Regions from separate parts of the Bacillus cihuensis genome, predicted to be linked through region 3. Evidence: riboswitches for the same ligand, from Rfam matches in the RefSeq annotation. Region 3 holds a riboswitch; each other region holds the start of a gene.
What was found. Region 3 has a riboswitch for S-adenosylmethionine ahead of V179_RS0124965 (LLM class flavin-dependent oxidoreductase). Riboswitches for the same ligand answer to the same signal wherever they lie in the genome.
Positions count from the first base shown of each region.

Region 1: it holds a riboswitch for S-adenosylmethionine, as region 3 does, so the genes downstream of both, fbpA (Fur-regulated basic protein FbpA) here and V179_RS0124965 (LLM class flavin-dependent oxidoreductase) in region 3, are expected to answer to the same signal.
Region 2: it holds a riboswitch for S-adenosylmethionine, as region 3 does, so the genes downstream of both, V179_RS30225 (YezD family protein) here and V179_RS0124965 (LLM class flavin-dependent oxidoreductase) in region 3, are expected to answer to the same signal.

Region 1 covers NZ_KI632497.1:389,756-400,838, forward strand. The annotation lists gene V179_RS0120090 (ABC transporter permease) at 1-120, opposite strand, end outside; gene opp4B (oligopeptide ABC transporter permease) at 141-1,106, opposite strand; gene V179_RS0120100 (ABC transporter ATP-binding protein) at 1,119-2,045, opposite strand; gene V179_RS0120105 (ABC transporter ATP-binding protein) at 2,062-3,051, opposite strand; gene V179_RS0120110 (acyl-CoA thioesterase) at 3,733-4,242, opposite strand; gene V179_RS0120115 (GNAT family N-acetyltransferase) at 4,778-5,299, shown strand; gene V179_RS28415 (aspartyl-phosphate phosphatase Spo0E family protein) at 5,455-5,637, opposite strand; gene fbpA (Fur-regulated basic protein FbpA) at 5,985-6,170, opposite strand; SAM riboswitch class I at 6,607-6,710, opposite strand; gene V179_RS0120130 (MFS transporter) at 6,772-7,986, opposite strand; gene helD (RNA polymerase recycling motor HelD) at 8,523-10,808, opposite strand.
Region 2 covers NZ_KI632497.1:403,989-415,071, forward strand. The annotation lists gene V179_RS0120145 (peptide MFS transporter) at 1-503, shown strand, start outside; gene V179_RS0120150 (aminopeptidase) at 780-2,012, shown strand; gene V179_RS28420 (YdcF family protein) at 2,094-2,726, opposite strand; gene V179_RS0120160 (S66 peptidase family protein) at 3,270-4,193, opposite strand; partial or broken gene V179_RS32645 (hypothetical protein) at 4,493-5,091, opposite strand; gene V179_RS30225 (YezD family protein) at 5,274-5,450, opposite strand; SAM riboswitch class I at 5,532-5,632, opposite strand; gene V179_RS28430 (amino acid ABC transporter ATP-binding protein) at 5,953-6,726, opposite strand; gene V179_RS0120185 (amino acid ABC transporter permease) at 6,723-7,433, opposite strand; gene V179_RS0120190 (amino acid ABC transporter permease) at 7,453-8,145, opposite strand; gene V179_RS0120195 (transporter substrate-binding domain-containing protein) at 8,175-8,942, opposite strand; gene V179_RS0120200 (GNAT family N-acetyltransferase) at 9,195-9,725, opposite strand; gene V179_RS0120205 (LLM class flavin-dependent oxidoreductase) at 9,744-11,081, opposite strand.
Region 3 covers NZ_KI632499.1:138,332-149,414, forward strand. The annotation lists gene V179_RS28710 (DEAD/DEAH box helicase) at 629-1,954, shown strand; gene V179_RS0124935 (lmo0954 family membrane protein) at 2,199-2,543, shown strand; gene V179_RS0124940 (PspA/IM30 family protein) at 2,660-3,307, shown strand; gene liaF (cell wall-active antibiotics response protein LiaF) at 3,651-4,394, shown strand; gene V179_RS0124950 (sensor histidine kinase) at 4,391-5,437, shown strand; gene V179_RS0124955 (response regulator) at 5,430-6,062, shown strand; gene V179_RS0124960 (class I SAM-dependent methyltransferase) at 6,414-7,595, shown strand; SAM riboswitch class I at 7,832-7,938, shown strand; gene V179_RS0124965 (LLM class flavin-dependent oxidoreductase) at 8,028-9,077, shown strand; gene V179_RS0124970 (ATP-grasp domain-containing protein) at 9,107-10,054, shown strand; gene V179_RS0124975 (ABC-F family ATP-binding cassette domain-containing protein) at 10,246-11,083, opposite strand, start outside.

The DNA.
Region 1 (11,083 bases), on a different contig from region 3:
GAGAAGAAAGTAGAAAGATCCTAATGCAAGTCTATCTTTCTTTATTTCCTGCCAGATAATCTTAATTCCCGATGGTCTCCTATCTGCTAGTTGAACATTTTTTACTGCATCTGCCTTCATCTCTAACAACTTCCCCCTCTCTATTCAATTCGTATACGAGGATCAACCACACTTAATATGATGTCTGAGAGAAGAGTACCTAGCAAAGTTGCAAATCCAAGCATCATGACAATCGCTGTTACAACACTAAAATCCCTTAATCCAATAGAACTTACAAATAATTGGCCAACTCCTGGATAACTAAAAATCGTTTCGATAATGACCGTGCCACCGACTAATCCAGTAATTTCATATCCTAAAAAGGCTGCAATTGGTAATAAGGAGTTTCTGAAAATGTGCCGCGTATAAATTTGTGTTTCGGGAATTCCTTTAGATCTTGCAGTACGTGTATAATCCTTATACTTGTTATCGATAATTTCATTTCTCAAATACTGAACAGTGCCTACTGTTGCGATAAGAGCTGTACTTAAAGCTGGAAGAACGACATGATGAAGTTTACTTAAATAATAGGCAAATGTCCCAGCATCAACTTTTGAGTCCACACTACCTCCAGTTGGAAACCAACCAAGTGAAAACCCAAAAACGAATAACATAATAAGAGCAAAGATAAAAATGGGTGTCGCAAATCCTAAATAATTATAGCCAGTCACTACTTTATCAATCCATGTGTCGTTGAAGCGACCGCTTGCAATCCCCATCGGGATAGCAAGCAAATAGGTTAGGATAAGCGTTATTAATGCTAAAAATACAGTGTTCCAAATTCTTTCTGCAATGACTTCTGAAACTGGTATTTTATGAGTGTATGATTTGCCAAAGTCACCTTGTGCAATGCCAGAAATCCACCTTCTATATTGCTCATACCAAGGATCATTCAACCCCGCTTTTTCCCTTAATTCGTAAAGCCGCTCCGGACTTATTCTTGGATCCATAGAAACTCCTGTTAAAGCATCCCCTGGCATTTGTTTCGCCAACGCAAAAACAATTACACTTAGAAGAAATAACTGAGGAATCATCACAAGAAAACGCCTTAGTATAAACTTCCACATCCCTCTTACCTCCTACGGCATTGCGACTCTATGAGTGTTAGAGATTGGTTTTAAGTCGTAAGCTCTTCCATGATCATCGAAATATTCAGGATATAACTGCTCATACTCTTTCGCAATTTTTTTTCTTAAGCCTGTTTTTTGCGCGTGGCGTTCAGGATTTAATTCTGGAATAGCAGCAATCAGTCGTTTTGTATAAATATGCTGTGGATTTTCGTATATCTCCTCACTAATTCCTTCTTCCACCAAACGACCACGATACATAACTCCTATTTTGTCACACATATGTCGAATGACACCTAAGTCATGGCCTATAAATAAATACGTTAATTTAAACTCTTTTTGCAAATCTTGGAGGAAGTTTAACACTTGGGCTTGTACAGAAACATCTAAAGCAGAAACTGGTTCGTCAGCAATTATTAATTTAGGTTTTAGAGTAAGAGCTCTTGCGATGCCGATTCTTTGACGTTGGCCCCCAGAAAATTCATGCGGGTATTTATACATAGAATCTGGATTTAAACCTACTTTATCCAAATAATTCTGAACACATTTCTTTTCTTCACCTACAGTCAAACATTGATAATTCCGCAGAGGTTCAGCAATGATATCAGCAACCCTTTTTCTCGGGTTAAGTGATGAATATGGATCTTGAAAAATCATTTGAATATCTTGTCGAAATGGTTTCATTTGACCAAAGGAAAATTTCGAAAGATCCTGTCCATTAAAGACTATCCGACCTGAAGTCATATTGATTAGTTTCAAAATTGCTTTTCCAATCGTTGATTTTCCACTACCAGATTCTCCAACAAGACCGTATGTTTCACCCTCTTTCAGTTCAAAACTAACACCATCTACCGCCCTTACGTAATCAGAGATTGTTTTAAAAACACCACCACGGATTGGGAAGTGGACTTTTAAATCATCTATTTTAAGTAAGACCATATGCTATCTTCCCCCTTTACGATCCTTTAAAATAAAAATGTTTGTAGCATGTGCAACGTACTAAATGCTCGGGAGCGACTTCATGTAAATCTGGAGATTCCTCATGAGCATTACGAGATATCCATGGGATCCGGGGACTAAACCTGCATCTTTCTCGGTTCATATTTACAATGGACGGAACCATTCCATCTATCACATGTAACCGTTTTTTATTTGTTACTTGTGAGGGAATGGATTTTAATAACGACCTAGTGTATGGATGTAATGGATTAGCAAATATTTGTTTGACTGTTCCAATCTCAACAACTTGTCCAGCATACATAACAATAATTCTATCTGCTACCTCTGCAACCACACTCAAATCATGAGTAATCAAGATAATACCCATTTTCGTATCTATCTGAATGGATTTGAGCAATTCCAAGATTTGAACTTGTATTGTTACATCTAACGCAGTAGTAGGCTCATCTGCTATTACTAGAGATGGATTACAAGCAATAGCAATAGATATCATAACCCTTTGCCTCATTCCACCTGATAATTCATGCGGAAATTGATCATAAGTACGTGTAGGATACGGTATTCCTACTTGTGTTAATAATTCTATCGTTCTTAGTCTTCTTTTTTCTTTCGATAGCTTTGTATGAAAAGTCAAGTTTTCTTCAATTTGATCTCCAACCGTCATTAATGGATTCAAAGCAGTTAAAGGTTCCTGGAAGATGATCCCTATCTCTTTTCCCCGTACTTGATTCATTTGCCTTTCAGAAAAATCAACCAGATTTCTTTCTTTATACTTGATTTCTCCTTCGATCTTCGTCCGTTGGTGATTATGCAATCTCATAATCGATAGAGCTAATGCACTCTTTCCACATCCTGATTCGCCAACAACTGCTACGATTTCATTTTCAAATACTGAAAAAGAAACATGATCGACTGCTGGATAATACTTTTCTTTTATTTTAAACGAAGTGGTTAGATTCTCGATTTGCAGGATTGGTTTCTCCATCGAATTTGATTCTCCTTTATTGTCTATTAGCAAAATGAATATGAACTATTTATTAATAGAACTTTTTCCGATAAATACACGAGCTGCTTATTTATACTTTTATTACGAACTGAATGAGATGAACAAAATTTATACCTAGACGCCGAGTTAAGCATCTCACATTCTTAAAGTACGATTATTTTATTAAAGGCGATAAATAAATTCCTATTCTTATCTTTATGTAAACGGCTTTAATATAGAACATTCTCTCAACAATTCTCTAGTAAATTAAAACTTCACTTCCCTACTTCTTTCATGTACATATTAATAATCAACACAAGAGGAAACTCATTTCTAGTTCTTATATTAAGGCTCTTTTCGTAAAGATTGTTGTTTTTAGCAAGAAACCAATTCGAACAAATGTTGATTGTAGTGGAAGGTGCGAGACTCCTGCGGGAAAAGCGTGTTGAGGGAGACCCCGCAAGTGCAAAGCACTGAGGAGGCTTCTGAGACCGCCCGCGGAAAGCGAGTACCTGCAACGGAAATCAACCCGGGTTATTAGTGTAAAAATGATTGAAAAGGAACAAAGTATGTGAAAACAGCCTTTATTAAAGATGGTCTATGTAGTCGAAAGATAGTTTCATGAAACCCAAACTTTATTGTCCAAAACAAAAACGACCTTTTTTAAGGTCGCTCTGTTTTTTAAAGTCGGTGAGTCCCAAAAATATCGGCAATTGCTTTTGTATCTTCTCTTCGTTTTTTTCTCGCTTCTGCTCTCACCACAGCTGATTCATATAGTTTTTTCTCCATCTCAGACTGCGGAATAATACTAGGCACATATGTTGGTTTTTCATTTTCATCTAGAGCAACGAATGTCAAAAATGAAATTACGCATAAATTCCGACTACCAGAAAGCAAATCCTCTGCAATTACCTTGACAACTACTTCCATCGAAGTTCTGCCTGTATAAGTGACAAATGCCTCTAAACAGACAGCATTTCCTTCATGGATTGGATGGAGAAAGTCGACAGAATCCGTTGATGCCGTAACAACAGATCTTCTTGAATGACGCATTGCAGAAATAGCCGCTACATCATCTATGTAGGCCATTAATTTTCCACCAAACATCGTTCCATTATTGTTCGTATCCGGTGGTAATACTAAACTTGTTTTTACCACAAGTGAATCTCTGCAATATTTCTGTTCTTCCATTATTCAAACTCCCCTGTCCAATTCAATCTCTTTTTACGAGCAGTAACCATTTCCCAAAAGGTTTAATTTTTAGCTAAACGACCATAATCGGTCTAAATCAAACAAGATAAACAAGCTCACTGCCCATCTCTTATTTTACTTTACATATATCGAAAATACCCGTAGTAACTGAAGTTTTAATTTTCTGGTGAACAATACATAGGGACGTAATTTTTCTTAGACCTTCTAGTAAATAGCATAATCTCTTTTAAAAAAGAAATATCACGCTACCAATCATTTTATATTTCATGTATGATATGCTTACAAACTTGTATGGCGTTAAAACGCCACCATTTACCATGAAGGATTAATCATGTAGCACGCTACAACCAGCTAATGACAATGGTGGCGGTGCGGAGTCGGATTTTAAGGTATCTTCTAAAATAAAATCTGTATATCCTAAAGTCAAAGATCGGCTTTAGTAATAAGTCACAAAGCCCTGCCCCATGTCCTTCATTCAAAAAATATTTTCATTCACCAAGAAGGGGTATTGCACATGGATCATTCATTACAATTTCGACTTGCTTCATTAGAGGACTTGCCAAGAATAGTGGAAATTTACAATTCAACCATAGCTTCGAGAATGGTAACAGCTGACATTTTGCCGGTATCCGTTGAATCAAGACTAGCTTGGTTTCATGATCACATTCCTGATAAAAGACCATTATTTGTAATAACGTTAGATGATCAGACTGCCGGTTGGCTAAGCTTCCAATCGTTTTATGGAAGACCTGCATATAACACAACTGCTGAAATAAGTATCTATTTGGATGATTCGTTTCGCGGGAAAGGTCTTGGTGGACTTGCTATCCAGAAAGCCATTGATTTATGTCCATCTTTAAACATTGCTACAATACTCGGTTTCGTATTCGGTCACAATGCACCAAGCATTAAATTGTTTGAGAAATTCGGTTTCGAAAGGTGGGGTAATCTGCAAAAAATCGCCTTGCTCGACGGCATCGAACGAGATTTAATCATTTTAGGAAAAAGAGTGATACACGAAAATAGGTTTAAGTAAAACTTCAATCAGTGGGGGGCTTTCATCCGTTAATCCGGGATAACAAAAGGATGTCAAATCGGAAGCTCGTCACTGGTCACATTATACTTTATGTGTTAGTACGAGATCTCACCTTTCCAAACATCCTCTTATATATGACTATTTCGATACATCTTCTAGTAATCTTTACCATATTGTACATCCTTGAACGGCGTAATGTTGAAGATATTTATTAATGTGTCAAGCTCTTGACTCGCTCTAATTGTTTGCTTATTTGAAAGTCCAAAACCCTTTGCTAGCTTAATCATTTCTTCACGCTTTTTTTCAATTTCAATGGATAATTGAAGGAAAGATTCCATCACTACCTCACACTCCATCACCTTTTTGACTTATTTTAAAATAATTTTAGAGTTATCTTCAAATAAAAGCAATATTTTACAATAAAAGTTCCACTTCATTATTATAGAATTCGCAAAATTGTCACATTTTATACATTTTATACATTTGTAAAGTAAGGAATCAATCTAAACGGACAAAACAAAGAGGATGTCCAATATATAAGATCAGTTCCCACAACTACTACTTACAGTTTAAATGACGTGTATTGTAACACATTAAACGATGTAGTGTGTGCTGGATCAGACTCTTTTTGGACATCCTCTTTAATAAAATTAGCTAATCGATATATTTAATTTGGCATCCTCTGCTAAGTGACAATATTTTTAATAGAAGAATGCTCTTTATTTTGTATTTGTGCAAATTCTTTTTCTAAAATATTTAAGGATACATCATATAAATGTTTTTGATCGGACGTTTTATACACTCCGTGGGATAATAATAGTTCGATTAATAACGCTTTTTTATTTTCAATCATCTTCATAATTTCTGACATTCCGTACACCTCTTACTTTACTTCACTATTTTTTATTTTGGCTCTGTTAAACTTGCCTGTTGATTGGAACATAAGGCGGCAGCATTTGCGGGCGGTCCGGGAGCCTCCTCTGCGCTGTGCGCCTGTGGGTTCTCCCCTTTGACTAGCTTTTCTAAGGAGTCACACGCCTATCGCTCGTGCCCCAAATCAACAATGAGCTTTAACATTGCCTTTATTTTAATAAATGATTATTTAACAAGCTTATTTAATATAAAATTTCTTCAACAACTTTATATACCATCCCTACAAGCACTTCAAACATTATTTTAGTAAATTAAAACGATCATACGACCAGTTTGTGAGAAATATAGCCTTTTAATACAGTTAGATTACAACTAGAAATACGAAAAGCCTCTTCTTAAACAAGAAGAGGCTTAATTGCACGATCATTAGACTCTTCTTATCTTCCAAGCCTTCGCTTGTTGGATGTGGCACAGTGCTCATGTGAGTCTGTTGCCGAGGTATCGCTGGGCCAAGTCCCTCCACCTCTCTGGATAAGAATTATAAATTATTTATGTTAATGCCATTATACGATGTATTCCAATTTAAGTCAATAGACGTCTTATTCATCCTGTAAAACAGTGTTTTTTGTTTCTTTCCCCCAAACTAACACAACAAATGCTCCCAACAAGATTGCAATTGTAAAAATAGTAAAAACAACATTAAGTGAAGTTCCCGCTGCAACAAAATATCCGATTAGAAGCGGCCCTAAAACTCCACCAACTCTCCCAACAGCAGCAGCCATCCCCGCTCCAGTTCCTCGAATCGTTGTCGGATACTGTTCAGGAGTATACGCATAAAGCGCACCCCATGCTCCTAAATTAAAGAATGATAATAGCATCCCCGACGTGATGAGCATCGGTAGTCCCTCTGCAGCTCCGAAGAAATAGGCACTTACGGCTGTTCCAGTTAAATACGTGACAAGAACGAATTTTCTGCCCAGTCGTTCAATTAACCATGCTGCGGTAAAATACCCAGGTAGCTGAGCTAAGGTCATAATTAGCACATACTCAAAACTTTTGATCAAACTAAATCCTTTCATTACCATAACACTCGGAAGCCATAAAAACATTCCGTAATAAGAAAACACAACACAAAACCATAGAATCCATACTACAAGAGTTTGTTGCCTATGTTCTCTTGCCCACACACTCTTGATATTTTCCTTAATCGTTGGCTTCCTCTTCTTCTCAAGGGCAACATACTTTGGAGAATCCGGTAGATGCAAGCGTAAATATAGGGCATAAAACGCGGGAAGAGCACTTAAAATCAACGCGATTCTCCATCCGTATTCAGGAATAACAAAATAGGAGATTAAAGCAGCAATAAGCCAGCCCAACGCCCAAAAGCTTTCGAGTAAAACAACCACTTTCCCTCTTTTTTCAGCAGGTACGCTTTCTGAAACTAGCGTTGAAGCAACTGGAAGCTCTCCGCCCAGCCCCATCCCAATAAAAAAGCGCAGTACTAAAAATAAAGCCAAAGATGTAACAAGTGCTGATACGCCACTGCCAATAGAAAATAATAGTAGGGTAATGATAAACACTTGCTTTCTTCCAATACGATCAGCCATTATTCCGAAAAGTAAGGCACCAAACACCATACCTATCGAATTAATACTTCCAATCCAGCCCACTTGTTGACTCGTCAAATGCCATTCTGCTTGTAATGCCACCAAAATAAATGACAGCATACCAACGTCCATCGCATCAAACATCCAACCGAGTCCAGCTACGCCAAGCAACCTGCGATTAGAAATTGTTTTTGTTTTCCCTTCCATGACAGTCCTCCTGAACAAACGATAATTTCACTATAAATACTTCGTTATTTTACCATAAAGAGATCGACCATAGCGTTAATTTGCTTACTCAAAAGCTCCCTTGAAGCCGATTAATAAGCTGAAACTTCAATCAGTGGGGGCTTGATTGTTAGTCCCGTTCTACTGTCGCTAAGATCTTCGCTTTCGCTTTGACCAATCGACAATACGAACTAAGGTTCAACGAACTCAGACTAAGTACGCAGCATCCTCATGTATTCGTCTAAGTGACCCACATCCTGTGGGCGCAAACTAAACCTCTGCGCAACTTCTCGGTAAGTTTCACTGTATCTCACCAATCGGGCTTTTACGTCAAAAAGCGAGGCGACTGCCCAGCCCCGACAAGCATAAGATGGAATACGGCGTGGCGTAGTTTACCACAGAGTATTACAGATTATGACCTCGAGGGGCTAGGAGCCGCAACTAGATTAGGCAGTTAACCCCCACCTATGCTTCTTAGATTCCTCTAAGCCTTTTGAAGTGGAAGTCTTGACTTTCCGTTAATGCGGGATAAATGGACTCATCTCACCGGTAAAACAAATACATAATTCATGCATAGCGCGTGTACAAGAGGTGTATAGCAGTTTTCGTTCACTTTCCAGACCATACTGATCCTCTGAGGCATTGTAGATAATGACAGCGTCAAATTCTATTCCTTTTGCCAAATATGAAGGGATGATCATCACTCCATCAGTAAATGTAGTTTTTCCAACCCCTATTCTCTTAAGTTCCATTTTCCCCTTCAATTCTTCATATGCAAGAATCGTTTCTGCTTGTGTTTTACAAATAATCGCAATCGTTTTATGCCCAGATTCTATAAATTCCTTTGTTTTTTTCAAAACCTCTGATGTATGATGCTCCTGATTTTCACAATATACGAGTACAGGTTTTTTTCCTTGACGGTTAAACGGTTCTATTTGACTCCCATCTAAAAGTAGACTTTTTGTAAATTCAACAATTTCCTTCGTTGAACGATAGCTTCTATTCAAAATTACCTTTTCTGTTTCATTTTTCTCGAACAAATAAGTTAAAATGTCCAAACCTTCATTGTTTCCGTGCGCATAGATCGTTTGGTTAAAGTCACCTAAAATAGTCAGTTTACTTTTTGGAAATAAATTCTTTAAAAAGGCAAACTGAAATGGTGAATAATCTTGGGCCTCATCAATAAATAGAAATCGAATTTGTGAATTGGTCGCAAAGCCTTCTAATTGTTTTTTCATATATAAAAAAGGTGTCGCGTCTTCGTATAACAATCTACCATTACTAAGTTCATGTATGGTTAAACTTCGAATTTCCTTCCAGTCGGTAACCGGCCATTCTGTTTCTAACATTTTTTTGTAAATGGAGCGAACATCAAGAAAATCGAGTGACTTTATTTTCCTGTACAATGGTTTAAATCGCTTTTTTACGACATATTCACTAAGAATTCTTTGCTCTTGTTCCACCTCATCAAAAGAATCTCGCTCATCTTGTTGTTTATTTGCAATCCGATAGCTTCTCAGATAGTCTTCTTTTTCTAAATATTGGATTTCTTCTTCGACCCATGCTTCTTTCCTCTCTAACTTTTCAAACTTTTTGATTTTTTTCAATAACCAGCCAGAAACTATCTGTAAACGATTAGGGATCGATTTTTCACTACCTAGTTCATAAAAGTACTTGGAAATTTCCATCGCTGACACAAGGAGCTTTCCACGAACTTTAATATGTTTAAATACTAATCCTTCGCTCTTCAACGTTTCCAAATATTCATTCATGCCTTGTAAATAATTGAGTGACGATTTATATTGGATGCTATTCATTCTAGTTGTATATTTCAGACTTCCCTTATTATTCAGCACGAATTCTAGTTGGTCGAATACATCTTCAATTTCAAATTTTTCTCCGAGCATTGCAAGCAAATATTGTTGAAAGGTCGTCTGCTGCATATTATCTTCACCAAGCTCAGGCAAAACATTCGCTACGTAACTATTAAAAAGAGGGTTTGGTGAAAACAATAAAATATTCTCAGCACTCATTCCCTCACGATATCTATACAATAAATAAGCAATTCTTTGCATGGCTGCAGAAGTTTTTCCACTCCCAGCTGCTCCTTGGACAAGTAAGAGGCGACTCTTTTCATTACGAATAATAATATTTTGTTCTCTTTGAATAGTCGCGACAATACTTTTCATTTGAGTGTTCGCTTGCTTACCGAGTACCTCCTGAAGCAAATCATCCCGGATTGCTTCACCCGTATCAAACATTCCCTCTAAAACACCATTACGTATGATGAATTGACGTTTTAGGAGTAACTCTCCACTTACCTTTTCACTAGGTGCCGTATATGTGGCAGGGCCAGGTGCAAAATCATAATATACACTAGAGATTGGAGCACGCCAATCAAAAATCAGAAACTCTTCACGCTCTTCATCATAAAAAGTGCCGATTCCAATATATATTTGCTCCCTTTCTTTCATGTCTTTTTCATGAAAGTCAATTCTAGCAAAATACGGAGATGTTTGAAGGCGATTTAAAACAGCAATTTGCTTCATTGAATGCTTTTGTCTCCGCTCTCTTTCAGAAAGCAATTCTGTTTGCTGATTGATGCTCGCAACAGTTTCAATTGTTTCATCCTCATTTTCCACATTAACTGATACATCTTCCCAAAAACGTTTGCGAATTGATACTATATCTGAAGTTGCTTCACCTGCAGATTGTTTCAATTGATGTTCCATTTTAGTTACTTTGTCAATCACAACCTCTATCCGCTTTTGCTCACATTCTCTTTCATTTTCCCAATTCGTCATAAAACATCCCCCAATCTAAAAAAATCGTATACCTTAACAACGTAAGGCAGTTTTTCATAGTTACCTTGCTTTTTCAACACCTAAAAACTTTGAACCTCAAAATAGCTATTGACAAACAGCTATATATCATGTATGATTAAATGAGGATATTTATATTCGTTAACATTTTTAAATAATAGACTTTTTTAGTATAGCATCAGCTGTTCGTATATACAACAGCTGTTTTTTTATGTCTTTTTTTCACTTCCCAGATATTTTTATCAAAATTCTAACAA
Region 2 (11,083 bases), on a different contig from region 3:
TCAAACTACAATCGTCTTGGTTTCAATCATTGAATCCATTATTCATTGTTTTCTTGGCGCCTGTATTCGCTTGGTTTTGGATTCGTTTAGGAGACCGTCAGCCTTCAACACCGAAGAAGTTTTCACTAGGGTTGTTTTTCTCCGGCTTATCCTTTATTGTCATGATTTTCCCAGCTTACTTAAATGGTACAGAAAGTCTTGCAAATCCACTATGGCTCGTTCTAAGCTTTTTCCTAGTCGTACTTGGAGAATTATGCTTATCACCTGTCGGAATGTCAGCAACTACTAAATTAGCACCGCAAGCTTTCTCTGCTCAAACGATGAGCCTCTGGTTCCTAACAAATGCTTCAGCTCAGGCCATTAACGCTCAAGTCGTTAAATTATATACAGAGAAAACGGAAATTCTTTATTTCGGAGTTATCGGTGGTATTGCCATTGTACTAGGAATTATTTTATTCCTCATCTCACCTGTCATTCAACGACAAATGAAAGGTGTACGATAAGTAACGAAGTAGGAATAACCTTCCTATACAAAAAACCTGTTCCATAGATGGAGCAGGTTTTTTCGTACTTCATCCAATTTTCAGTAGGATTATATTGCAAAAAGTTTCTTTTTTTATAAACTATCGATACAATATAAAGTGAAACTTCCATCAGTGGCGGGTTTTTCCATCCCCCACTAATGGTTAGTTGAACCAATCGGGGGTATACATGCTGTTAATCCGGGATAAAGGAAGATTTTGTTTATAATATCTGTACTTAAGGAGTGTATGTTAATAATGAATGACTTTCAATTAAAGTTAGAAAACTACGCTGAGCTGGCTGTTAAAGTTGGTGTCAATGTCCAGCCTAATCAAACACTTGTTGTGAATACAACATTAGAAGGCGCTGAGCTTGTTCGCCTTATTGTAAAAAAAGCCTATGAAGCAGGAGCATACAACGTCATCGTAAACTGGCATGATGATTCTGTTAACCGTACAAAATATGAACTAGCACCAGATAAGGTGTTTACGGAATATCCTCATTGGCGCGCGCAAGAAACGATCGAACTTGCTGAAAATGGAGCAGCATACCTTTCAGTCATTTCTTCTAGTCCTGATCTGTTAAAAGGAATTGACCCTGAGCGAATTGCTAATGCTCAAAAAGCTTCAGCAACCGCTTTACAAAAATGGCGGCAATATATGCAATCTGATAAAGTAAGCTGGTCTATTGTCGCTGTACCTTCACAAGCTTGGGCAGATAAAGTATTTCCTGAAGAAGCAAAGGATAACCGGATACATAAACTATGGGAGGCGATTTTCAAGGCCACTCGTACTGATGTAGAAAACCCAATCGAAGCTTGGAAAAATCACGATGAAACTCTTCATGAAAAAGTTGATTATTTGAACGAAAAACGCTATGAAAAACTACATTACACAGCTCCTGGCACTGATCTTACGATTGAACTTCCCAAAACTCACCTTTGGGTAGGTGCAGGCAGCATCAACGAAAAAGGGCACGAATTCATGGCAAATATGCCAACCGAAGAAGTATTTACGGTCCCGCTTAAAACTGGAGTCAATGGAACGGTCGCAAGTACGAAACCACTAAGCTATGGCGGCAATATCATCGACAACTTCAGCGTTACCTTCAAAGAAGGGCGAATCGTAGAAGTAAGAGCGGAACAAGGAGAAGAAATCTTAAAAAAATTAATAGAAACAGACGAAGGTTCGCATTATCTCGGAGAAGTCGCTCTTGTTCCTTTCAATTCACCGATTTCACAATCAAATGTTCTTTTCTTCAACACTTTATTCGATGAAAATGCATCTAACCATTTAGCGATCGGAAGCTCCTATGCTTTTTGTATCGAAGGTGGCAAGCAAATGTCTCAAGAAGAACTTGCTGAGAAAGGCTTGAACCACAGCCTTACCCACGTTGACTTCATGATTGGCTCTGACAAAATGAACATCGACGGCATCAAACCAGATGGAACAAGCGAACCTGTCTTCCGTAATGGGGATTGGGCGATTTAATGAATAGGAGGGTTTCTAAAACCAAAGGGTACTAATCCCCTTTGGTTGAGAACCCTCTTTTTTGAATCAATGTTGAGCAAATTAATTCTCCCAAAAATGAGTAACTCGCAGCAACTCTGTACCGTAAAATTTCGTAATCGCCATATATTCACGTATATAAGATTTTACTAGAACAACTTTTGGTGTCTCTGCTGAAATTCCTTGTAATTTTAACCCTTGACTAGCTGCAATTTTCTCAGCCCTGTAAACATGAAAATCATTTGTGACTATAAACCCTCGCACAGCCCCTTTGGGTATAAGGAGTTTTGAATATTTTATATTTTCATAGGTACTTGTCGAACGATCCTCCATAATGATTCGCGATTCATCAATTCCATATTTGACCAATCCCTGCTTCATCGCTTCCGCTTCGCTAATATCTTCACCATTCCCTTGACCACCTGACACAATGGCAATCGTCGACTTGTTTTTAGTTAAATAGTCTGCCGCCGTATTTATTCGATATTGTAGAGCAAGCGATGGGACAGTGCCTCTTACTTGAGCACCTAACACGATTAAATAATCAGCATGATTGAAAGCTTCTTTTTGAATGGCTTGATGAATATTGTTGTGTAAAAACGCTATATAAATGGCACCTAGTATAATAGCGATCAGAATAAAGTTTCTGATTTTGTTTATCCGCCCCCTTATATTAGTTGAAAAAGAAGTTTTCATTAAATGACAGTCCTTTCATTGCTTTAATCGCTACATTTTGAAATTTTTTACTCAATCTAAAATTTGTAGTAGGTAATCAGTCATAGGCGGATGATTTATTCTGAATAATTCTTTTACGAAGGAAGCAAGAATAAGTTTCAGTTTTCTTCAAAACAAAGGAATGTCATACAAAAGCAAAGGATGCCCCTTGAGACACCCTCTTCCATTCATTACTTACCTTAAATTATAATGTAAAATTTTAATCAGCGGGGTATTACTACCCGTTAATACGGGGTAAAAACGCATCACATCCATCATACTTAGTGTATCAACTGCTATCATGTACTTTTGATAACAAAATCTTTTTTATTTCCTGGAAAATGTACTCGGAATTTGTCAGTTGTATTTAAACACCCAGGAGATTCAATGCTCTCTACGCCATCTCCTTAAACAACCTCTTTTGACGTCCATCTTTACATCTTATACTTCCATTATCACAGCTTGTTTCATAAAATTTGTCTCAGTTGTTCAACACTAACTTTTTACCTTCTAGCTTCACTCCTATCATTTAACACCACTTTCAATAATTACTTTACGATTACTGGCATCGAGTTTTGAAAACGTTCCTAATGGAATGGCCACATGTGGGGTACAATGACCAATCTGAAAACCTGATACCGCTGGTTTATTAGCAAGTTTCATGTAGTGCTGTAAAACTTCAGCTAAAGTAAGCGAGAGGGAGTGTGATGGCTCACATTCTTTAAAGTTACCTACTAATATTCCAGTTGCATCAGATAATTTACCGCACATGTACAACTGGTTCAACATTCTGTCTACCGAACGAGGCTCTTCGTGAATATCTTCGATGAATAACAGTTTATCTTTTGTATCTATTTCAAATTCCGTCCCAAGCGTACTAACTAACAGTGATAGGTTTCCACCGATTAACAGTCCACTTGCTTCACCTGGAATTTCTGTTACAAGTGGCGAGATTGTTTCATCATATACAAATGACTGTGAATCAAACAATTGCATGAATCGTGATTTGGTTAAAGGATCGATTGAATCACCACCTAAATCTGAACTTAGCATCGGACCATGAAATGTGACAAGTCCTGCTTTTTGAATAAATGCGTTATGCAAAAAAGTAAGGTCACTGTATCCCCAAAAAATTTTGGGGTTATTTTTTACGATTTCATAATCGATTTGAGTAGCAATACGCGGCGTCCCATATCCTCCACGTGCTGAAAAGATGGCTTTTACACTTGGATCTAAAAACATACTATGCACATCTTCCACTCTTTCTTCATCACTACCTGCTAAATAACCATACTGGCATTCTATGTTTTTTCCAAGCTTATAATGTAAACCTAGCTCTGTAAAAAAAGAAAGAGCTTGTTTAACTTTTTCTTGATCAGGCGGACTCGCTGGTGCAATGACTCCTACTGTATCCCCTTTTTGAAGGCGTGCCGGTTTTATCATGTTCATGCTAACCCTCCTTCACATTCTTCTATTTCTATACGTATTACACAATTACTCTTTGTATGAAGAAAAAGGGATCGAAGCTTTTTTAACTTTAGTTCTGTCATCAAATTACCTGAAAACTATTATGTGAAACTTCAATCAGTAGGGGTATTACAGCCTGTTAAATCGCGATAAAGTGATATATAAGTTAGAACAGAGAGAAAATTACAGATTTCGTAAGTGATAAGTTTTTTTTAGAACAAACAAAAAACCTAATAAACATAATGTCTATTAGGCTAAGATAAACTAAACGGTTCTATAATTTAAAGTTGCTCCATACGATCGTTCCTTTTCCATTTCATAACAGGTGCATCCTTACCACTCAATTCAGCTTTATTATCCCAATCGTCTTTTTCAGATCCATCAGCAGGAACCTGACCTGCATCATCAATGAGCCATTTTTTTCTCTTCTCATCAAATTTCAAGCTAAATGTGCGAATCTCTTTATAAGACATATCTTCATACCCATTGAGACCACGGATTTTCAACTTCGTATTATTAGCGACAAAGGCTTCGACATCTGCGGTCCATTTATCATGGATTTGATTGATATCTAGATCGTCTAGTTCACGACCGTTTCCAAATACCGCATTTGAATTTCATCTACATATTCTTCTAATTCAGCAAATTCTGATTCAATGTTATTAATCACAAGATCTTTTATAACCGAGTCCTTAACATTGGTTAAATGCTTTGCCTCGAAGCCATTAGTATGATAAACGACAAAATCTTTATTAAAGATTTCTACTGCGGAAATAATATCCTTTTGAATCCGCTTGTCATTTTGGACCAGCTTCTCATCATCAATAATTAAGCTTACCTGATTACTTCCTCCCCATACATCTACTTTTCTTGTCTCCAAAAAGTGCCTAGCTTATTTTTTACAGTTACATCGACCGAAACGATTACGTATCAATTTACAGTTCGCCTTTTTTCACTAAACCTTTTAAGAATGATGGCTAATTTACTAATCTAATGCTTGTGACGTTTTAGCATGTAAGAAAAAGAGCATGACAAGATGCTCAAACCTAGCTTGTTGAAGACTCAGATCCTTCCTTGTTCTCTAACTTTTTGATTTTTCAAGATTGGAAATCTTTTCTTATCCGTCACATCAATTTGGGTAATTTCACCTTCATGAACGGTAATGTTCAAAGAACCAAACTCAAGATTCTTGAGACTGGATACAATATACTTTAATTTTATCTCATCAATGCTTCCCATTCGAATCCCTCCAAATTTTTAGATATAAAAAAAACCTTCCTTAAAATAAGAAGAGGTTAAGCAACAGAACTGTACTTACTCTTCTTATCTATCAAGCATTCGCTCGCTGGAATTGGCACAGTACTACAAAGTCTGCTGCCGAGGTATCTTAGGGCCAGTCCCTCCACCTCTCTTGATAAGAAAATTGATTATGAGTTTTAGTGTAAATTCGCAAATAATATTTGTCAATTACTTTTCTGACTTATCAGGGTTGTTAAGTATGAATTATAGACGTCGTTTTCATTATCTATTTAATCACCACTTCGACTTGAGCCGAGAAGTTCAAGGTGCGATCGTCTCAAGCCTATCGCGTATACAGTAATATGTGAGAACCTGACATGCACAAGATGTGCTGACTTATGTTTTGCGCACAGACCTTTCGCGATCTTAACAGAAGGTTTTTCATGAACTTTGATGCAATTGGCAAGCTATTTTACCGGGCTTTTTGAATAACCTCTTATAGTTAAATGACGCTTGATAAATTTGATTCAAGAATTCCTGCTTCTCGGTTTATTCTCTTAAAGAATCTCTTCGTTCTTTCTTCTTTTGGATTATTAAAAATAACCGTTGGCGTTCCTTCTTCGACAATTTCACCTTGATCCATAAACACAATATAATCTGAGACGTCTTTAGCAAAACTCACTTCATGTGTCACAATAATCATCGTAATTCCTTCCTCCGCAATCCGCTTAATTACCTCTAGCACCTCTCCGACAAGTTCTGGATCAAGAGCGGATGTTGGTTCATCAAGTAAGATCACTTCTGGATTTAACGCAAGAGCTCTTGCAATACCAACCCGCTGTTGCTGCCCTCCGGAGAGCTGAACTGGATAAGCGTTTGCTTTTTCAGTTAACCCAACTTTCTCTAGCACTTCCATTGCCAATTTCCTTGCTGTTTCTTTTGAGTTTTTCTGAACCACGATCAATCCTTCCATCACATTTTCCATAACAGTTTTATGTCTAAATAAGTTATATTGTTGAAATACCATGGCTGTTTTTTTCCGAAGCGTAAGAATTTCTTTTTTACTTCCCTTTTGACTGCTCACCGTAATGTCATCAATCATTACCTCTCCCTCAGTAGGTCTTTCTAAAAAATTGATGCAACGAAGTAATGTTGTCTTTCCAGAACCGCTTGGGCCAAGTATCGAAACGACTTCTCCTTTTTTTACTGTAAGATCAATTCCTTTTAACACTGGTTGATTACCGAATGACTTTTGGATATTCCGAAGCTGAATCATATTACACCTCCTCGATTATAAACGGTAACTCTTTTTTCCAATAACGCAGTTACCTTTTCTGATATGATCGTTAAGCCCCAATAGATTAAAGCCGCGGCTATATATGCTTCTAGAAATTTCAAGTTATTTGAAGCCACAATATTTGCAGCACCCGTTAATTCTTTTTGCGACACGATAAAAGCAATGGAGGATGTATGCAAAAACCCGATAAAGATATTACATAAATTAGGAAGCGAAATTGCAATGGCTTGAGGGAATACAATTCGTCTCATCGCTTGAAAATTTGTCATTCCAATTGATTCAGCCGCTTCCAACTGACCCTGGTCAACCGCCAATATACCTGCTCGAATAATTTCTGACATATAAGCGCCAGCTGTTAGAGATAGGGCCATTAAGACAAATAACAGAATTGGAATCGATGTGGATTGAAAGGTCCACCGAAAGGTTACAGCCAGTTTGTCAATAAGAAGGGGGAAGCCCAAATAGATTAACATAATATGCATCAACGCCGGCGTCCCTCTTAAAAAAGAAACATAGAAATTGGCTAAACGGTACAATCCTTTTACTTTCCGAATCCTGATTATCGTAATTCCAATCCCAATTAGAAAACCAATAATTAATGGCACCAGTGTAATGATTATCGTTAATGGCAGTGCTTTGAATATTTCAATCAATGCCATAAAAATAAATGGAATATCAATTTGCATAAATTTCAGATCTCCTCTATCATTTCTCTGCCGATAAGCTTCCTTCAAACCTTTGCAGCTTTTTCTCAGACAGCGAAAATCCTTTTTCCAAACATATAACAACTCCGTAATAGATCATCGACAATGTCAAATATATTTCTAATGCGTGTAAAGAAGAAGCAATGAGCGTATTTCCTCTTCCTACCATATCCATCACACCAATTGTAAAAGCAAGCGAGGTGTCTTTTAAAGAGCCTATCACTGAATTTGCGAAATTTGGAAATGCGATAACCAATGCCTGAGGCAAGATAACCCGCACCATCATTTGCTTTTCATTCATGCCAATGGAATAGGCTGCTTCTGCCTGACCTTTTTCTACCCCGTTTATGGCTCCGCGGATAATTTCTGCGAATGAAGCACCACAACTTAGCCCATATGTGATAGCTACAAATAGTAAAGGATTTGCACGAGATGCATCAATATGAACAAGTGTTAAAAGGGCCGGTAGTCCAAAGTAGATTAAGAAAAGCTGAATTAAGATTGGCGTTCCTCTCATAAAGGAAATATAAATGAGAGCTAATCGATTTAAAGCTGGAACTTTATAAATACGTATTAAAGCTATCACTACACCAATTACCAATCCAATTGCTACTGCAGCAACTAAAATCAATAGAGTAATATGAAGGTACGAAATTAATTTCGGAAAAAAGTCAAAAATAAGGGTTATGTCCATCTAAACATCCTGTACCTTTCAAGAGAGTGTTATTGATCTGTGTAATCTGCTCCAAGCCATTTTGTGCTTAATTCCTTTAATATTCCATCAGCTTTGATGTCTTTTAACGCTCTATCGATTGCTTCTTTCAAATCTGATTCATCTTTTCGTAACATGAAATAAACTTTTGAATTCGAAAGCACATCACCGACCACTTTTTGCTCGGCATCTGCTTGTTCATTTTGAAAATCAACCGCAAATGGAGTACTTATTGTTGCATCAGCACGACCATTTTTAATTTGTGTGATTGTATCAGTACTTCCACTTCCACTGTAGACAATTTCAATTTCATTGCCATGTTCTTTGTTATATTTATCAAGCAATACTGCTGAGTTGCTCGTAGCACTTACAATCGCTTTCTTTCCCTTTAAATCTTCAATAGATTTAATCGATTGATTATCTTTGTGTACGACTACTTGAAGGGGGAAAACATTATATGGCTCATCATTAAATAAGAATTTCTGCTGTCTTTCTTCATTTACTTCCATTTGATGCGCGATAAAATCAATTTTGTTCGTTTCTAGACTTAATAATAGAGATGAAAATTCCATCGTTTTGAATTCAAATTCATAATCAGAAAGCCGTTTATCGATTTCTTTTACAAGTTCTACATCATACCCTGTCAGCTTACCATCATCATCTATGAAGCAAATATTAGGAAATTGTGTACCTGTTCCAACGATTATTTTTTTCACCTTTGGATCAGAACTTTTTGCTGTGCTCTCAGATTGAACACTGTTTGAATCACAGCCTGTCATTAGAACAACTAGTAGCACTCCTAATAAAACAAATAATCTTTTTTTCATCTCTCAAACTCCTTTGTCTTTAACAATTTATTAGGCTGTTTTCGTATACTTTTTTGCTTTTAAATTATATTTACACTACTATCCCGGGTTGATTTCCGTTTAGGTACTCGCACCTTCCACTACAATTAATATCTGCTCAAATTTGCTACTTGCTAAAAACAACAATCTTCACAAAAGAATCCATTTATTAACAGACTCTCCAGATTAATTCGCTGCTCGAACATCTTCTTGTTTTTCCGTTTTATTATCTTTGTACTCAGGTAACAAGCTTTTCCTCATGAATACACCAATTTGCCCGTCTCCATGAGTTGTTTCGAAAATTTGTTCATATCCTCTTCGTTCATACATCGAAACAAGCCATGGATGTCTCGGTGATGTCCCCAGGCCAACCGCCGACTGATTCAGCTGATCACGAATAACCACTTCTTCTACCCAATCCAAGATTTTCTTCCCGTAGCCAAATCCTTTATAATTAGGATCAACAGCAAACCACCAAACACAGGTTAAATCAGGAACTTCAGCAAATGTTCTTACCGTAACTGTAGCTATGATGATTCCATCCTTTTCTAATACATAGCAAGAAAAGTCCGTGATATTTTTTTTAACTAACTCAATATCCGCTGTTGCTGCAGGCCACTTTATATCCAGCTCTCGAATCGGTTTGTATGCTCTCAAAGTTACATGCAATAATCTTTCTGCATCATCTAAAGTTGCCAAACGAATAATTTCCGTCATATGATTCATCCTTTCTAATTACGCATTATTTATTACCTCGTCTCTTTCATACCGATTCCGAGGGATTTTCAATCCTAAGTTTCCTCTTAACGTATCACTCTCATACTCAGTTCTGAACAAGCCACGTTTCTGTAGAATCGGCAGTACATGTTCAACAAAATCAGTTAATCCGTCAGGTAAAACAGGACCACTTAACATAAAACCATCCGCCGCACCCGCTTCGAACCATGTTTGAATTAGATCTGCGATTTTTTCTGGTGTTCCGATAAAGCTTGTTTTTGGAGAAGTAACACGCAAAGCAACTTCCCTTAATGTTAAATGTTCTTGTTTCGCCATTTCTTTAATTCGATCTGTTGTGCTTTGAAAACTATTCTTTCCGATATCCCCAAGCTCTGGGAATGGTTCGTCTAGCGAATATTGCCTAAAATCAAAATGGTCGAAATACCGTTCTAAATAATTAAGCGCATCGTCTATTGAAATAAGATTGGCAATTTCCAAATATTTTTGATAAGCTTCTTCATCCGTTTTCCCAATGATTGGCGAGATTCCTGGGAAAATTAATATCTCATCAGGCGAGCGTCCGTTCGCCATGGCTCTTGCTTTAACGTCTCGATAAAACTCTACCGCTTGCTCAATTGATTCGTGCGCAGTGAATACAGCATCAGCCTCTCTCGCAGCTAAATCTTTACCGGGTTCAGATGATCCTGCCTGAAAAATAACAGGCTGCCCTTGCTTAGATCGTGAAATGTTTAATGGACCATCAACAGAAAAATATTTCCCTTTATGATGTAATCGATGCATTTTTTCAGGCTCGAAGAACACCCCTGTTTCTCTATTACGAATAAAGGCATCATCTTCCCAAGAATCCCAAAGTCCTTTTGTTACCTCAAGAAATTCAGTAGCAATTAAATAACGCTCCCCATGTGCTGGGTGCTCGCCTTTTCCATAATTAAGTGCTGAACCTTCTAATGGTGAAGTTACTGCATTCCAGCCAGCTCGGCCATCGCTTAATATATCTAAAGAAGCAAACTGACGGGCCACTGTGAATGGCTCACTATAGGAAGTGGAAAGTGTTCCAACTAAACCAATTTTCGAACTGACCGCAGCTAGTGCAGATAATATTGTCAGCGGCTCGAATCGATTTAGAAAATGTGGCAGTGACTTTTCATGAATGTATAATCCATCTGCGACAAAAGCCAAATCCAACTTAGCTGCCTCTGCCTTTTCAAGTAGTTGTTTATAAAATTTGAAATTCACACTTGCATCGATAGTTGCATTTGGATGTCTCCACGAAGCCATATGCCCCCCTGCTCCATGGAGCATAACACCTAATTTAAGCTGTCTTTTTTTAGTCAAAG
Region 3 (11,083 bases):
CTAAGGTCTGACCTCATCCTTTCTATTCAGTTATTCGCTAGTAGTTGAACTGAGAATAGTAGATGAGGCAGATCTTTTTATTTTGAGATTAAAGAATGCAACAATCGAATTTGTTAGTCCTGTTCTACTGTCGCTAAGATCTTCGCTTTCGCTTCGATCAATCGACAGTACGAACCCTATTCAACGAACTCAGACTAAGTACGACCCGTCCTCATGTCTTCGTCTTTAGTGACTCGCATCCTGTGGGCCTCAACTAAACCGCTGAAGATCACGGCGGTAAATTTCACTGTATCTCACCAATCGGGCTTTTACGGGTAGTTATCCCCCACCAAATTTTCTTTGATTCTTCTAAGTTTTGAGGTGGGGTTTTACTATCGTTAATGCGGGAAAATGAAAAGATCTTGTTCGTTTTAATCAAATCAAGAAGGGGGAACAATATTTAAAGTGCTCATAGGAAACATACCTCGAAAAATATGTCATTTTCTAAGCTAAAATAGATGGAAGATGAAACGCTGCTAATTTCCTTAAAATAATAGTTATGTTTTCATAACACTATAGCAACTTTAAGAAATGGTATACTGGCATAAGTATTTTAACTAAAAATGTACGGAGAGTAGGCTGGAATAAAATGAAATTTACGGAACTTGGGATTCGTTTAACGGTTGAACAGATGTTGAATCAGAATGGAATTTATGAACCGACATCGATTCAAGAACGTGCAATTCCTGAAATTATTGCAAAAAAGGATGTCATTGCAAAGGCACAAACGGGAACAGGAAAAACATTGGCGTTTTTGCTTCCTATTATTGAAACGGTGGATGTTCAAGTTCGACATATTCAATCGCTTATTGTAACACCAACAAGAGAGCTTGCCCTGCAGATTACTGCAGAACTTCAGAAGTTCGCGGACCATATTGACGGGTTAAATGTTTTGGCTGTGTACGGGGGGCAAGATGTGGAACGTCAAATGAAAAAGCTTGAACGGGGTATTTCTGTTGTTGTTGCGACTCCAGGGAGGCTCCTTGATCATATGAGACGTGGAACGATTGATCTTTCGCAGGTTGACAAGCTTGTGTTGGATGAAGCGGATCAAATGCTTCATATTGGTTTTTTGCCAGAGGTAGAAGAAATTATTGAACATCTTCCAATTGAAAGACAAACCTTATTGTTCTCAGCAACCATGCCTGATCAGGTAAAACAGCTAGCGAAACGTTTTATGAACAGTCCTGTCACAATATCAGTTAAAAGTGAAGGTGTAACTGTAAAAGAGATTCGCCAAGTAGTAATAGAAACAACAGATCGTGCCAAACAAGCGACGTTGTTTAAAATGATTGATGAAGAACGTCCATTCTTGGCGATCATTTTTTGTAGAACAAAACGTAGAGTGTCTAAATTGTATGATGCTTTGAAAAATGCAGGATATAGCGTGGATGAACTACATGGAGATTTATCTCAAGCGAAGAGAGAACGGGTAATGAAAAGCTTTCGTGATGCGGTGATTCAAGTATTAGTAGCAACAGATGTAGCAGCACGGGGTCTGGATGTTGAAGGGGTTACTCATGTGTTTAATTATGATATTCCAGAAGATACAGAAAGTTATATTCATCGGATTGGACGTACGGGGCGAGCTGGTGAACATGGATTAGCAGTTACCTTTGTTGCTGCAAAAGACGAGGAAGAACTGTTGGAGATAGAAAAAGGGATTCAATTAAAATTGGAGCGAAGAAGATTTGATGGAATTAAAGTGAATGAAACAGCAGAAGCTCCGCGTAAGAAAAAGCGTCCTCAGGGGAATAATGCGCGTCAGGATTACAACAAGCGTCATGGAATAGAGAGTAAGGGGCAGAAGAAAGAAAGCGGAAGAAAACGTCAGAGTGCAGGTGGAAGTTATCGAGATTCAACAGCTTCTACTCGTTCTTCTTCATCAAGAGGAAGTAATCGACGATCTAGGTAGTAAAGATAATGTTATCAGGGTCTGATCTTGACCTCTTTATACAGTATATAGTGCATAACATGTGCATTTAATATTGTGTGTAAGAGCTACGGGATCGGACCCTTTGCTATTATGACAAGCTTTTTTGGCTTGTCTAGAAAATATACGCCTTAAGACGTACTTGAAAATATACCTCTAGCTCGTTATGGGAAATGTCAAAACTAGATATGCTAGAAATACGAAATGACGAAAGGAGGAAAACGAAATGAAAAAGTTCGGATTATTTATAGTGGGGGCAATTGCAGCGCTTATTTTGCTCGCAAATGTTGGACCACTTATCGGTTTAGTCATCTCTTTAGGGATTCTGTATTACAGTTTCAAACAATTACTAAGCACAGAATCGGTAGTTGCAAAAATTGCTTGGGTGATCGTCCTGTTAATTGCCTTGAGCTTTGCTATCTCAAGTTTCCCTTCAGTGTTAGGACTTATTGCAGCATATATTCTCTATGTTGTGTACCGCAAATGGAATAAATCAAAAGAAACGATCATCGAAGAAAGTAATGATCCATTTACAAATTTTGAAAAGCAATGGGCAGATTTAAACAAATAAGATAAATAGGTATGACATCATTCGCAAAGGTAAAAAGTGAAATACGTTCAACTTGCCTAGCTTACCTATGAATAACAAGGTGGTCGAGAACCGCCCGACTATTAGGAGGAATTTATATGACTAACTTATTCTCAAGAATTAAACAAACAATTTCTGCGGATTTTCATGAAATGTTAGATAAAAAAGAAGAAAAGAACCCGATTGCTTTATTAAATCAGTACCTACGCCAATGTGAGGCTGAAACTGAAAAAGTACGTAAAATGGTAGAACGCCAATATCTATTAAAAAATGAATTTCAAAAAGAGCTTCAAGAAGCGACTGATCTTGCGGAAAAACGAAAGCATCAAGCAGGGGTTGCTGATCAAGCAGGAGAAAGTGAGTTGCAAAACTTTGCGGATATAGAAAGTCAACAATATGCAGAGCGGGCTGTACGCCTTAAAGAGGCACTTCAAGAAAATGAAAAGCAACTAAGCGAGCTTGAACAAAAGTATCGTGAAATGAAGCATAAACTAAAAGATATGAGCATAAAACGAATGGAGTTAATGGGGCGTGAAAATATAGCACGTGCACATCACCGTATTAATACAGTTTTAGATACGACTGTTTATTCGAATAAGCCGATTGCTAAATTTGAAGAAATGGAAAGCTATTTGGACCGGCTTGAACACGGGATTAACTCATCCTATCACCGCAACACAATTGACGCAAAGATTATTCAGTTGGAAAAGGATCTGAAAAATAAAGATACACAATCGATATCATAAAAATATTTAATACCATCAAATATAGAGAAGGAATAGGTAATGTAACTTTAATTAATTGCACGCTTTAAGTGTACAAAACTATGTCCCCTTTTCCTTCATATAAAACTCATGGTATTCTAAATGAGGGTGTCCCAAGTGAAGAGTCAGACCCGATAACTTCTAAAGACAGTATAAGATACATGTATGAGACACTATGTACTGATTTAGAGAGTGAGGTTAGACCTTTATGAGACTCCCTCATTCGTTCTATCTTAAATTGTTGAAAAACCTTCATCTCCTATATAGGTGGCGGATGACAGCAAATTAATAGAATTGAACGAGACAGCTAACGGAGGAGTTCCCTATGTTTAAACAACTGAAAACAGAATACTTAGGCTGGCTATTTCTCATTGGTATCATCCTTCTTATATCTGAAATTGTCTTCTTTGATGGAGGGCTTATCTACTCGCTTGCTTTATCAATTGGTTGTCTGTATATCGGTAGAAAATTATCGCCACGGTCTTTAGGGAAAATCTTATATTTAATTGGGATTGTCAGTTCGATCATTATAGTGTTAAATATGATGATTTTTAAGTTTTTCGTTTTTGCTATTTTCGTTTATATTTTGCTTGTTTACTTTCAGTCGAAGAAAAATCCAGAGTGGGTTAAACCATATTTAATAGAGCCAGAACAAAAAAAGGAACAGATAGAGTCAGAGCCATTATTGAAAAAAGAGTATTTGTTCGAAAATAAACTGATGGGCCATCAGAAGACTACAGATGATGTGTATGAATGGAACAATATTAATATACAACGCGGGATTGGCGATACGGTTATTGATTTAAGTCACACCATTCTCCCGAAAGGTGAAGTGGTTATTTCCATTCAAAGCTTTGTAGGTAATTTGCAAGTACTCATCCCATATGATACTGAAGTCAGGATTCATCATTCTGTCATTGCGGGAAGAGCAGCCATTTTTCAAAAACAAGAAACGAAGGTATACAATCAAATTCTTTCTTATCAAACGAAAGAGTTTGATGCGGCGGATCAAAGAATTCATCTCATCACTTCAGTTGTAGTGGGCGATATCGAGGTGAAGCGAGTATGAATATCGTAACGCGGCAAATTGCAGCTTCTATGGGTTTAGCATTTTTGATTGGCCTTGTGTTAACAGGTGGTCTCTTTTTTTCATTTCCGTTGAACAACTGGGGGTTGTTGTGGGAAACAAAAGTGATGGATCTGCCATTTATCTTGTTTTACATTAGCTTGATTGTTCTAATTGGAATTGGATGTGGCATCGTAGCAGGTTTGTCTTGGAAGAGGCAGCTAAAAGAGATTAGTGATGAACTCTATCTCGTAGAACAAGGACGACCACCATCCAGCAATGAAAACTACTCTGTTTTGGAATTAACGACGATATCGAAACAAATTGTCCAGGTACATCATCAAGTCTCTGAACAAATTAAATTATCACAGAAGTTGGCAAATGATAAAGCAGAAGATCAAGAGAAAAGAATTCAGGAGATGGTTGTAAGAGAAAGAAATCGATTAGCGCGGGAACTACATGATTCTGTCAGCCAACAACTTTTCGCCGCTTCGATGCTTATGTCGGCAATTACTGAGTCAACCGGTGATGAAGATACTAGTAGTGCTAAACAGCTTAAGATGGTTGAGGGTATGATTCATCAATCACAACTTGAGATGAGGGCGTTGTTGTTACATTTGCGGCCTGTACCTCTTCATAATAAATCTTTACAAGAAGGGATCGAGGAATTGCTTGTGGAATTATCACAAAAAGTCCCTATGAAGGTAAAGTGGAAGCTTGAGCCTATTCCATTAAAGAAAGGGATAGAAGACCATCTTTTTCGAATTCTTCAAGAGTCTGTTTCTAATACATTACGCCATGCAAAGGCGAATTCGCTGGAAGTTTTATTGATCGAACGAGATGGTTTGTTAATTTTGCGGATTGTTGATGATGGGGTTGGTTTTGACGTAGAAACGAATAAAGCTGGCTCATATGGCATGAACAATATGTATGAACGGGCGGTTGAAGTAGGTGGAACACTTAAGATCATTAGCCTTTTAAATAAAGGAACAAGACTTGAAGTGAAAATACCGATGCTAAGTGCGGGAGGTGAGCAAGGTGATTAATGTTATTTTTGTGGATGATCATGAAATGGTTCGAATTGGTGTTTCAGCCTATTTGTCGGCGCAGTCAGATATTCAAGTAATTGGCGAAGCGGATGATGGAGCAGCGGGTGTGAGAATGGCGCTTGAATTGCGACCTGATATCATCTTGATGGACCTGGTTATGAAGGAAATGGACGGAATTGAAGCAACCAGATTAATTATTGAACAATGGCCAGAGGCGAAAATTATTATCGTGACGAGCTTTTTGGATGATGAGAAAGTATATCCTGCTTTAGAAGCGGGAGCAACAAGTTATATGCTGAAAACTTCAAAAGCGAGTGAAATCGCTAACGCTGTGCGTTCTACATTTCATGGTCAAACTGTGCTTGAACCAGAAGTTACCGGTAAAATGATGGCGAAGATGAGGAAGAAACCAGAATCAGCTGCCCATGAATCATTGACCAATCGAGAAATGGAAATCCTACTTTTAATGGCACAGGGAAAAACAAATCAGGAAATTGCAGATGAACTATTTATTGCTTTAAAAACAGCCAAAGTGCATGTGAGTAGCATTTTAAGTAAGCTTGATGTTCAAGACCGTACACAGGCAGTTATTTATGCATTTAAGCATTCTTTGGTGGAGTAAGACAAAAGGAGTCAGGCGTTAAGTACCTGCTTATAGAAGTCTGCTTTTTAGGCTACAACTAAAAGAGAATCTGTTTAGGTGACATGAGGAAATGCACTAATCAGATTATCATAAGTTGGGCCTCTTTTTTCTCTGTGGAAAAGGGGCGGGGCTTCGCAGGATCAGCTTTGCACCACCACCTTCGTTAGGTTATACAATTCTAGAATTTGAACCTTTTCCATCGTAGAGCCTTAGAGCAGACGCTCATGAACGTTTTCTCTGTAAAAGAATGTTTGGTTAACTAATGAGCAACGAAAGATGAAAGATATCACTCTGATAGAAGTTTAATTTTATCGGAAGTTTGGAGGATTTATGAAATCAGGAAACATACAAACTGTAATTGGAGTAGGTCGTTTATTAGACGGTGAGAATATTCCCTATCAATTTACTTATGAAGTGGCTTTATTAATTCAAGGCGTAGCAATAAAAGAACCAGTCGAAATTACGGTCGACGTACAATGGGATTTGTTTAATGAAGCTTATCAGTTATTTGGGGATTATTCACCATCTCACCTTATAAAGACGCCAGAGCGAGCGTCATTTCAATTTAGTGTGGACGATCAGCTCATTACAGTGGCTTGTTGTTTTAATACTACGATAAAAACCGACCCGTATCGAATTTCGGTAGCTGTTAGAGGAATAGAAATTTGGTGCCAATCCCTTTATAGTTATTTTTATGATGAGAAAATGGCAATGTACTCAGAGCATATTCATGACTATTTAGCGGCGATCCAGCAAGGTTTAACTGAAGAAAATGAAGCAGCGTGGAATCAGAATAATTATGTCGCCTTAGTGAATCGTTACGGAGAGCCTGAACAGCTCGCATCGAAAATCCTTCATAATCCGAAATGGCGTCTTCAGCCGTTTTACCGGTATATGGGTAATCTTTGCGAGAAGAAAGTGATGCATCTGATGGGCTCGAATGGGGTGAAGGCTGTGGCAATGGCTGCTCTCGGGGCTGAGGTTAAGGTAGTTGATTTCTCACGGGAAAATGCAACCTTTGCTAAGGAGTTGGCTGAAGCTGCGCATGTGTCGGTGGATTATATTATTTCTGATGTTCTATCATTGACTAGGGGTGATGCTGATTATGATCTAGTACTGATGGAGCTTGGTGTTTTACATTATCTAATTGATTTAGCACCGTTAATGGAGCTTGTTCAAACGCTCTTAAAGCCAGGTGGTCGCTTTATTTTGCATGAATTTCACCCGATTTCTACCAAACTAATTACTTCATCTGGAAAGAAGCATAAAGTAACGGGCAATTATTTCGATCCTCAGATTGAATTGAATAATGTCGCATTTTCCAAACATATGCCGGATGGGATACAAGAAAAACTATTACAAGTCGCACAGCGAAAATGGACAATAGGAGAACTTGTCACTGCAGTGGGTAAATCTGGGCTCGTTATAAAGATACTTGAAGAAGAGCCAAATCATAAGATGCATGATATCGGGTTGCCGAAAACATATACTCTTGTCGTGGAAAAACGTTAAGACATTTAAAGTCTGGGTGGGATGATCATTTGTATGGTGGATAGATCAGTAGAGCGTAATGGTGTATTGGTAAATCTTTTGCATCTTTTTTAGATATGTTTTGAAAAAAATGTTAGCGAAAAGAGCACCTATTCATATAGGTGCTCTTTTGTTTGTCAAAATTTGAAAACATTTGTCTTGACTAACGCTGGAGTTTTAATATAAGATTATTCCAACTATTATTACAATTTAATATGTTCTTATCAAGAGAGGTGGAGGGACTGGCCCTTTGAAGCCCGGCAACCGTTGACAATTGTCAGTACGGTGCTAATTCCAGCGGAGTAATGGCTCTGGCAGATAAGGTGGAATGCAAACGCAAACTTCTTCTTATCGGAGAAGTTTTTTTGTCTTATCGAAGAAGGGCCATAATTTAATCATAGAGGAGATAGTGAAATGAAATATGGTTATTGGTTGCCGATATTCGGCGGATGGCTACGAAATGTAGAAGATGAGAAGATGCCTCCAACTTTTGAGTATGCAAAAAAAGTAACGCAAGCTGCAGAAAAGTGGGGCTATGATACTACCCTTGTCGCTGAACTTAACTTAAATGATATTAAAGGCCCGGAAAGTGATTCGCTTGAAGCTTGGTCAACGGCAGCTGCCCTAGCCGCTGTGACAGAAAAAATCGAAATTATGACAGCTGTTCGTCCTGGTTTTCATAATCCGGCAGTAACGGCAAAAATGGCGGCGAATATTGATCAAATCTCAAATGGACGTTTTACATTGAATGTTGTTTCTGCGTGGTGGGAGGAAGAGGCTCGTCAGTATGGGGGAGTTTTTACAGCCCATGATGAACGCTATGAGCGTACAGAGGAATTTATTGAAGTGCTTAAAGGATTGTGGACAGAAGATACGTTTTCGTATGACGGGAAATATTATTCGATTGCTAATGCTCATTTGCATCCGAAACCTGTACAGCGTCCGAATCCAATTCTTTATGCAGGTGGAGAAAGCGTACGTGGCAAAGAGACTATTGTCAATCAATGTGATGCTTATGTCATGCACGGTGGAACAGTTGAGGAAGTTGCTGTCAAGATTCAAGGAATGAAGCAGCAACGAGAAGCAGCAGGAAAATCACCGTTTTCTACCTTTGGAATGGCTGCTTACGTTGTGTGTCGAGATACAGAAGAACAAGCTCAGGAAGAGCTAGCCCGAATTACGGATGTAAAAGAATCAAGTTCATATGCTGGATACAACGACTTTGTAAGTAAGTCGCAACTGGAACAACAGGTTAAGTTATTTGACTACTCTGTTTCGAATCGTGGGTTGCGTCCGAATCTAATTGGGACACCTGATCAAATTGCTGATCAAATTCTTGCGTTTGAAGAAGTGGGCGTTGATTTGTTATTGTTGCAATTCTCTCCTCAGCTTGAAGAAATGGAGCGATTTGCTAAACAAGTAATGCCGCTCGTAGAAGAAAAACGAACTAAAGTTCAAGTATAAGGATATAGATGAATTTAGGAGGAGATAAAATGAGTAAAATTTACGTTATTCATGAAAACAGCGAGTGGACCGCCCATTTAACAAATCGACTGGAGGAACTCCAATTGCCATATGAGGAGTGGCATCTCGATCAAGGACTCGTGGACTTGACAGAAGCTCCGCCGGAAGGAGTGTTTTATAGCCGGATGAGCGCATCATCTCATACAAGAGGCCACCGGTATGCTCCGGAATTAACGGAAGGTGTCTTATCATGGTTAGAAGAACATGATCGAACAGTATTTAATGGCACGCGTGCATTACGTTTAGAGTTAAGTAAAATTAATCAGTATACTGCTTTAAGAAAACAAGGAATAACTGTTCCAAAAACGATTGCGGCAATTGGTAGGGATAACATTCTAAAGGCAGCTGAAAAGCTAGGTAGTGCTTCATTTATTACTAAGCATAATCGTGCAGGAAAAGGGCTTGGTGTTCAATTATTCCATTCTATAGAAGGGTTAAAGCAATATTTAGATGGCCCGACATTTGAAGAACCAGTAGATGGCATTACCTTGATTCAAGAATATATTAAATCTCCAGAAGCATATATTACACGTTGTGAGTTTGTTGGCGGCAAATTTGTCTATGCGGTTCGAGTAGACACTTCTGAAGGATTTGAACTTTGTCCAGCGGATGCTTGTGCAATTGGTGACCTATTCTGTCCGGTAGGTGAAGTAGTTGAGGAAAAACCTAAATTCCAAATTGTAGAAGGTTTTGATGAGCCGATCATTGAACAATATGAACAATTTTTGAAGGCGAATCAAATTACTGTTGCTGGTATCGAATTTATCCGTAATGAAAAAGGTGAGATATTTACATATGATGTGAATACGAACACTAATTACAATTCAGATGCTGAGAAAACAGCTGGAAAGTATGGCATGCTTGAATTGGCTAAGTTTTTAGGGGCTCAATTGAAAACAACAGAGACCGTTAGATAATCGTAATGAGGGCTCACTCTATTTAAAATTACAGAAGAGCCTCGTTGTTTGTATCCAATTCCATAGGTTAGATTAAAAGGGTCAGACCTAGCACTCACCGCACAGTTTAAAGTGTTACTTACACTATAAACTGTGTGTCGTAGTTGCTGGGTCTGACCCTTACTTATAGGATAGCGTCTTTTGAATAAACATTAAGCTTGCGCTTCGTTTTTATCGATCCAGTCTTCAACGTTCCAAACTTTTGTTACCCAGTCTTCATAAAAATCAGGTTCGTGGCAGACGAGAACGATGGTACCTTTATATGCCATCATCGCTCGTTTTAATTCTTCCTTAGCTACAACATCAAGGTGGTTTGTCGGCTCATCAAAAATTAACCAATTACTTTCGTTCATCATTAATTTGCAAATGCGTACTTTTGATTGTTCTCCACCACTTAGTTGATTCATAGGCCGGGTGATATGTTCATTTTTCAAACCGACACGTGCTAGAATGCCGCGCACTTGTGCTTGCTCTAAGCCTGGGAAGGCATTCCAAATTTCATCAATTGGCGTTGTGTTTCCGGCTTTCACTTCTTGTTCGAAATAAGAAGGGAATAGGAAGTCCCCGAGAATACGTTTTCCGCTAAGTGGTTCAATTTTGCCGAGAATCGTTTTTAATAAAGTTGATTTACCAACACCATTCATGCCGACAACTGCAATTTTTTCGCCGCGCTCAACCGTCATTGTTAGTTTTGGAAGTAATGGATGGTCATAGCCGATTTCGAGATTCTCCCCTTCGAAGACGAAGCGACTGCTACCGCGTGATTCCTTGAAATCAAAAGTTGGTTTCATAGCTGTTTCAGGACGGTCAATTCGTTCAATTCGTTCAAGCTGTTTTTGCCGGCTTTTCGCACGGCCAGATGTCGAGTAACGAGCTTTATTTTTTGCGATGAAGTCTTCTTGCTTTTTAATAAAATCCTGTTGTTTTTCATAGGCATTGATATGCTGATTCTTATTAATTTCAGCAAGTTCAAGGAATTTTTCATAAGTA